One region of the Sporosarcina beigongshangi genome, then DNA from elsewhere that is predicted to be linked to it. Evidence: predicted binding sites of a transcription regulator. Region 1 holds the regulator's gene; the other holds the start of a gene.
The links. The regulator Rex, encoded in region 1, represses fermentation and respiration genes when NADH is low (regulators of the CRP and FNR family bind a similar motif). The targets are predictions, from matches to a motif close to TTGTGAAATATTTCACAA.

Region 1 (4,218 bases):
TCATTCGCTTTAACGAGCGTTTTCAACAAAGTAGACTTGCCGACACCATTTGGTCCGATGATGGCAATACGGTCTTGTTTATAGACGCGCAGGTTGATGCCTGTAGAAACAGGAGAAGCGTTGTAGCCGATCGAGACATTGTCGAGAGCTAGCACATCATTGCCGCTTGGGCGATCAATAGAAAAGCTAAAGCTAGCCGATTTTTCATCTCCATCAGGCGAATCCATCCAGTCTGTTCGTTCAAGCAACTTCCGACGGCTTTTTGCCATTTTAGAGGTCGACGCACGAGCAATGTTGCGTTGGACGAAATCCTCGAGTTTCGCTTTCTCACTCATATCCTTTTCGAAAAGCTTTTGATCACGTTCATAATTCTTGGCTTTTTCGTCAAGATAGGCACTATAGTTTCCTGTGTATTTGGCTACTTTTCTTCTGGATACTTCGTAGACGACAGTCACGATTTCATCCAAGAAATAGCGATCGTGCGAAACAATTAGAATGGCTCCCTCATAGGAAACGAGGTATTTTTCCAGCCAGCCAAGTGTTTCGATATCAAGATGGTTTGTCGGCTCATCAAGGATAAGAAGATCTGGTTTACTCAACAGCATCTTAGCGAGTGCCAATCGGGTTTTTTGCCCCCCAGATAGAAGGCTAACACTTTTTTCATAATCATCGGGATAAAAGCGCATACCGTGTAGGACGGAGCGTGTGTCTGATTCATACTGATAGCCGCCAGAATCCTTGAATTCGATTTGCAGGGCGTCATATTCCGACATCACCCGTTCATAGTCTGTCGAGTTGTCGTATACTGCTGGGTCAGCCATCTGTTGCTCAAGCGTCCGGAGCCGTCTTTCCATATTATGAAGCGGTTCGAAAACGGTCATCATTTCTTGCCAAACAGACAAGGCAGAGTCGATGCCGCTATGCTGTTCAAGATAACCAATTCTTACGTCTTTTGGGATGATTAAATCGCCCGAGTCAGCTGTCATTTCACCAGCAATTATTTTAAGGAGTGTCGACTTGCCTGCTCCGTTACGTCCAACAAGTGCAACGCGGTCACGGTGTTGCACTTCAAGTCGCACATTTTCTAATATATCGGTTCCTGAGAATGATTTTGTCAGTCCGTTCACTTGTAAAACAATCATAGTGAGCACCTCTATTCCTCTTCAGTTTAATGGAATGGTGCGAAGCGTGCAACGGTTGACTTTACAACATTCAGTATCTACTGTACGATAGAATCGGTTTCAGTTCGGATACGATTATGCTAAGGTGTAATGAATGAGTAGGTTCAGGAGGATTACAATGATAGAAGAAACGCCGAAAATACCACAGGCGACATCCAAACGGTTGCCTCTATATTATAGATTTCTTCAAAACTTCGCGAATTTGGGTAAGAAACGTGTGTCTTCTAGTGAATTAAGTGAAGCAATGAAAATCGATGCAGCTACAATTCGACGAGACTTCTCCCATTTTGGAGCGCTTGGTCGCAAAGGGTATGGCTATGATGTACATTATCTTGTCGAATTTTTCCGTCAAATCCTCGATCAGGATGAAGGAACGGATGTCGCGCTCATTGGCGTGGGTAGTTTAGGCAGTGCATTTTTAAAATATAATTTTCATAAAAACCATAATACACGTATTGTCGTAGCGTTTGACCCGAAAGCGCCGGCAGAGGGAAAAATGTTGAGCGGCATCCCTGTATTTCACCCAGATACAATTAGTGAAAAAATTGTCGAGCTTGGCATTGATCTTGTCATTTTGACGGTACCTTCTCGTGTGGCACAGGATGTCACCGATAAGCTGATAAAGGCGGGAATTAAAGGGATTTTAAACTTTACGCCAGTCCGTCTGACAGCACCTGATGAGGTGCGTGTCCATACGATTGATTTGTCTGTAGAGCTACAGACCCTTATTTATTTCATGAAAAATGACGTTAAAAATTCACAATTATAATGGCTCAATAATAGTAATACAAGCTGTTTTCGTGTAAAATGGATAGCATAAAGAGGGATGGTCTAGTCCTTCTACTACGAGGGAGGTGTCTGAGATGCCAGGTCCAATGAGTTTAGTAATTATCGCAATTATTGCGTTGCTTGTTTTCGGTCCAAAGAAGTTGCCTGAGATTGGAAAGGCGTTCGGTTCTTCATTGCGTGAATTTAAAAACGCGACGAAAGGTCTCGTAGAAGATAACGATGTGAAGAAAGTAGAAGACAAGAAAGCAGAAGTATTGCAAGTGGAAGTGAAGAAAGAAGAAGTGAAGTAAGTTAGGATGTTTGTCCAATGGCAGAAAAAAACTTAACAATCATTGAACATATAGATGAAATTAGAAAACGGCTGATGGTTATCGTCGTTTTCTTTGTTGTTGCAATAATAGGCGGATTTTTTATCGCCAAGCCAATCATTCAATTTTTGCAGTTTCAGTTTTTGCAACATGACGGATTAGTTGATGGTACGACGCTTAACGCGTTCAATGTGCTCGATCCTATTATGATTTACTTGAAAGTGATCATTTTTGTTGCAGTCATTATTATTTCACCGGTTATTATGTATCAGTTATGGGCGTTCATCTCGCCGGGATTGCATGAAACAGAGCGGCGTGCCACGTTAAATTATATTCCGTTTACGTTTTTCCTATTTGTCGGGGGGATTTCGTTTTCCTACTTTGTCCTGTTACCCTATGTGATGAAGTTCATGATGAATTTATCTTCAGATTTAGGCATCACGCAAACAATCGGTATTAATGAATATTTTTCGTTTTTGTTCCAATTACTTATTCCGTTCGGCATCATTTTCCAATTACCAATTGTGTTGCTGTTTTTAACAAGACTTGGTATTTTGGATCCAGCGACACTGGTGAAAATTCGTAAATATGCCTATTTCACATTGTTTGTTATTGCAGCTTTCATTACACCGCCGGATCTGTTATCTCATCTTTTCGTGACCGTGCCATTGTTTGCGCTCTATGAAATTAGTATTTTCATATCCCGATTTGGTTATCGGAAATATTTGAAGGCAGAAAAGCAACGTGAGGCAGAAGAAGTACAAGCAGAACAACAGCGGAAGTTAGAGGAAGTACGTGCAGAGCAACAGCGACAAATTGACGAAGTGATGGGGCAACAAGAGTAAACTAAAAAAGTCTTTCAACCGGAAGTATTCGGTTGAAAGACTTTTTTAGTAGAAAAATATGAACATAGCTTGTTTCAAACGTTTCAGCTCATCGAGATACCTTTGAATATCGTCGAATTTTAGTTGGGCAATGACGACAAAGCCGTTCATAAGTAGATGGGCAATCATCGGTGTCAATAGTCGTTTTGTTCGGTAGTACAAATAGGAGAAAATTAGCCCCGGTGCCATGTACATCAATAGATGCTCAAATTCATTATGCATTGCCGCGAAAACGAGGGCGCTGGCAATGGCTGCGATCCAGAAATTCGTTTTTTGATAAATTCCACCAAAAAGAATACGTCTAAACACAATTTCTTCTAGGAATGGTGCAAACACTACGATTGAAATAATAATGATGGGAGATACTTTTGCAATGTTACTGAGTATGGCCGTATTATCAGATCCCGGTGTAATGCCAAACAAGCTCTCAATCATAGCCGCGAGCATCTGTCCGCCCATAACAAGGAAGAAACCGAGGATTCCCCAAAGAATCGCATTGCCGGTTGTAGATTTTTTTACTTTGAAAACATGTAAGAATTTTTTATTGCGCAAGATGAACCATAAGAACACAACGGCAGCCAACGCATTACTGATGAATAGTGACCAAGCACTCGCACGATAAGCAATAGCTTTTTCATTGTATTGTTCATCCCAGGGAAAGTGGTCAAACAAGCCTTGCCCTAAAAAGATACTACCAAATTGCATGGCTGCATAGGTTACTAAGAGCCATAAAGAGATTATCCAGTTTTTCAAGCATGCCACCCTTTCAACTGTGGATGAAGTCCATTTTATCTGTTTAAAGTCAGATAAGCAAAGAGAAATGTTTGACTTGAATCATGAGGGAGTTCAAACTTCCCGTTGATTCAAGTTAAGCCTCCGGCAGATGTCTAGGATTTTGATTGTATTTCACTTGCAATTAATGCAAATGTTCATTATGATAAGAAATGTATTAGCACTCACATCTATCGAGTGCTAAAAACATGAAATTACTTTGAGGAGGTTGTTTCACTTGTTGAAACCATTAGGTGACCGTATCTTAATCGAATTGATCGAGGC
Region 2 (4,218 bases), on a different contig from region 1:
CTCTTCTATGTATGATGGCGGAACGGCGCTTGCAGAAGCAGGAAATCTTGCGGCAGGTCACACACGTCGAAAAAAACTTCTTGTTTCTGAAACTGTACATCCAGAATCACGTGATGTTGTGCTATCTTATGCGTCAGGCCAATCAATTGAAGTCGTGACGATTCCGCAAAAAAATGGCGTGACAGATATGGCAAAGCTAGAAGAATTGATTGATGAGGATACAGCGGCTGTTCTTGTACAATATCCAAACTTCTTCGGTCAAATTGAAGATATTCAAAAAATTGGTGAACTAACGCATGATAAAGGTGGATTATTTGTTGTATCCTCTAACCCACTAGCACTTGGCGTACTGACACCTCCAGGTAAGTTGGGTGCTGATATTACAGTGGGAGATGCACAACCATTCGGTATTCCGGAAGCTTTCGGTGGACCACACTGTGGTTATTTCGCTGTAACGAAAAAGTTAATGCGTAAAGTTCCAGGACGTCTTGTTGGAGAAACGACTGATGACGAAGGACGTCGTGGTTATGTATTGACATTACAAGCACGTGAGCAGCATATTCGTCGTGATAAAGCGACATCTAATATCTGTTCAAACCAAGCGTTGAACGCATTGGCGGCTTCTGTTGCGATGACTGCACTTGGTAAAGTCGGTGCACAGGAAATCGCTTACCAAAATATTGTTAAAACACGTTATGCCAAGGATGCATTTGAAAAAGCTGGTTTTGAAGTCTTATTTGGCGGTGCTCATTTCAATGAAATCGTCGTTAATTGCAAAAAATCGGTTAAAGAAGTCAATGCACACCTCTTCCAGAAGGGGATTCTTGGTGGATATGATTTAGGCTTGACGTACCCGGCATTTGCCAATCACGCGTTGATTGCTGTGACTGAACAACGTACAAAAGAAGAAATCGATGCACTTGTGCAGGAAATGGAGGCCCTTCATGCATAAAGATAATCAGCCGTTAATTTTCGAACTGACAAAAGAAGGACGAATTGGTTACAGTCTTCCAGAACTAGATGTACCTGAGTTGGATCTGTCAGATTTATTGCCAGCGGGATTTATCCGCGAAGAAGCAGCAGAACTTCCAGAGGTTTCTGAGCTTGATATTATGCGCCATTACACAGCGTTGTCTAATCGTAACCATGGTGTAGACACAGGATTTTACCCGTTAGGATCTTGTACGATGAAATATAATCCGAAAATTAACGAATCTGTTGCACGATTCCCTGGATTCGCCAATATTCACCCATTGCAAGATGAGTCGACTGTACAAGGTGCAATGGAAATTTTGTATGATTTGCAAGAGCATCTTGTTGAAATTACAGGAATGGATGAAGTAACACTTCAACCAGCGGCTGGAGCACATGGTGAATGGACAGCACTGATGATGATTCGTGCATTCCACGAAGCAAACGGTGACTTCCACCGTACGAAAGTGCTTGTTCCAGACTCTGCACATGGAACAAATCCAGCATCGGCAACGGTTGCAGGTTTTGAGACCGTGACGGTGAAGTCAAATGAGCATGGACTTGTTGATCTTGAAGACTTGAAACGTGTAGTTGGACCGGATACGGCGGCATTGATGCTGACAAACCCAAATACGCTTGGACTATTTGAAGAAGACATTCTTGAAATGGCTGAAATCGTTCACGCTGTTGGTGGGAAATTGTATTATGATGGTGCAAACTTGAATGCAGTTATGTCTAAAGCACGCCCTGGCGACATGGGCTTTGATGCGGTTCACTTAAACTTGCACAAAACATTTACAGGTCCTCACGGTGGTGGCGGTCCAGGTTCTGGTCCAGTTGGTGTCAAAGCAGACTTGGCTCCGTTCTTACCAAAACCAGTGCTTGTGAAAAAAGACGATGTGTATACATTTGATTACAACATCCCACAAACGATTGGTCGCGTGAAGCCGTTCTATGGTAACTTTGGTATTTACCTTCGTGCGTACACGTACATTCGTTCAATGGGGCCAGATGGCTTGAAAGCTGTTACGGAATATGCGGTATTGAATGCAAACTATATGATGCGTCGACTTGAGCCTTACTTTGACCTGCCATATAACCGTCATTGTAAGCATGAATTTGTTCTTTCTGGGCGTCGCCAGAAGAAATTGGGTGTGCGTACACTTGATATGGCAAAACGACTGTTAGACTTTGGTTATCACCCACCAACAATCTACTTCCCACTAAATGTTGAGGAAGGCATGATGATTGAGCCGACAGAAACAGAGTCAAAAGAAACACTCGATGCATTTTGTGATGCGCTCATTCAAATCGCAAAAGAAGTTGAAGAAAACCCTGAAATCGTTCAAAACGCACCACATACGACGGTCATCAATCGTTTGGATGAAACGAAGGCGGCACGTCAACCTGTATTGCGTTATACAAAATAAGTTTGATTTAAAAAAGCACAGCCTTGCGTTGTGCTTTTTTGTCGTATTTGTGACTAAAAGTTCACATCCTTACTCTTTTCTTGTGATAAATATCACAAGTGCTATCCCGTCGTAGCACTATGCTAATGGTGTAGATATATTGCAAGATACATCATGACTAAAGGGAGCGTTTAAGATGATATCTGTCAAACAAGAGCTTAATTACGATGTGAATCCGTTTATTGTTATATGGGAAGTGACACGAGCCTGTGCACTGAAGTGCTTGCATTGTAGGGCGGAAGCTCAATATAAGGCTGACCCTCGTCAATTGTCATTTGATGAAGGAAAAAAACTAATTGATGAGATTGCTGGCATGGATAATCCACTGTTTGTTTTTACAGGTGGAGATCCATTGATGCGTCCTGATTTATTTGACCTTGCAAAATATGCGATTGATGAGAAAGGTCTTCCGGTTTCCATGACGCCGAGTGCAACACCAAAAGTTACGAAGGAAGCGATTCAGAAAGCGAAAGATGTTGGGTTATCGAGATGGGCATTTAGTTTGGATGGTTCCTGCGCGGAAATTCATGACCACTTCCGGGGAACGAAAGGGTCCTATGATCGAACGATGAAAGGGATTGAGTATTTAAAAGAATTAAATATCCCGATCCAAGTGAATACAACCATTTCAAAATATAATCTCCATGATCTTGAAGCAATTGCTGAAAAAGTGAAAGAGATGGGAACTGTACTGTGGAGCACGTTCTTCTTAGTACCAACAGGACGCGGTATGGAAAAGGATATGGTGAGCCCGGAAGAGCATGAGGAAGTGATGAAATGGTTGTATCAAATTCAACAAACAATGCCCTATGGTGTGAAGACGACTGAAGCACCTCATTACAGACGCGTGTTTCACCAAGAAAAGGAGAGGTTAGGCGAGAGCGGAATCGCAAAACGCTCCGATTTATTAGGACGTGCACCAAAATTTGTGAATGACGGAGATGGTTTTGTCTTTATTAGTCATACGGGTGATGTCTATCCAAGCGGCTTTTTACCAGTAGTTTGTGGCAATGTTCGTGAACAGTCACTATCCGAAATTTATCAAAATTCACCTGTTATGAAGCAATTACGGGATAAGTCTTTATTAAAAGGCAAGTGCGGCGTATGTGAGTTTAAGCATATGTGTGGCGGTTCACGTGCAAGAGCTTATGCGATGACGGGAGATTATTTAGAAAGTGATCCATCCTGCTCATATATTCCAAAGGCGCTTCGCTAAAATGCTTGATTCCGAAAGGTGGATGCTAAGTGGAAAATACGAAAAGGAAGATTATTATTGTAGGTGGCGGTATTACAGGGCTAAGCGCTGCTTTTTATACAAAAAAATATTTTGACGAACGACAAATTCCTATTGAGCTAACAGTAATTGAAAAAAGTCCGTCTTTTGGTGGGAAAATAAGAACGTTGCTTCGTGAGGACTTCATTATTGAAAGGGGACCAGAGTCTTTTTTAGCACGCAAAATGCCGATTATGACTTTGGTTAAGGAATTGGGCCTTGAAGATGAACTAACGGCGACCAACCCACAAGCTAGAACGAATTATATTGTACATAAAGGGAAATTGCATAAAATGCCGCCTGGACTAATGCTAGGTATTCCGACACAATTGACACCTTTTATGAAGACGGGGCTAATATCGCCGTTAGGAAAAATTCGAGCAGCCATGGATTTATGGTTACCTAAAAAGAAAGGAATGGAAGATGAGTCACTCGGTCATTTCATCCAACGGCGTTTAGGAAAAGAAGTGCTAGATCGCATTACTGAACCGCTACTGGGTGGTA

Region 2: a site for Rex is predicted at 2,483-2,500, ahead of R2B77_RS00650 (TIGR04053 family radical SAM/SPASM domain-containing protein). Genes of this name have one in related genera too.

The regions. Positions count from the first base shown of each region.
Region 1 covers NZ_JAWLIR010000055.1:1,902-6,119, reverse strand. The annotation lists gene R2B77_RS16795 (ABC-F family ATP-binding cassette domain-containing protein) at 1-1,142, opposite strand, end outside; gene R2B77_RS16790 (redox-sensing transcriptional repressor Rex) at 1,300-1,950, shown strand; gene R2B77_RS16785 (twin-arginine translocase TatA/TatE family subunit) at 2,045-2,260, shown strand; gene tatC (twin-arginine translocase subunit TatC) at 2,278-3,123, shown strand; gene R2B77_RS16775 (CPBP family intramembrane glutamic endopeptidase) at 3,169-3,915, opposite strand; gene groES (co-chaperone GroES) at 4,172-4,218, shown strand, end outside.
Region 2 covers NZ_JAWLIR010000002.1:30,944-35,161, reverse strand. The annotation lists gene gcvPA (aminomethyl-transferring glycine dehydrogenase subunit GcvPA) at 1-952, shown strand, start outside; gene gcvPB (aminomethyl-transferring glycine dehydrogenase subunit GcvPB) at 945-2,402, shown strand; gene R2B77_RS00650 (TIGR04053 family radical SAM/SPASM domain-containing protein) at 2,578-3,657, shown strand; gene hemY (protoporphyrinogen oxidase) at 3,687-4,218, shown strand, end outside.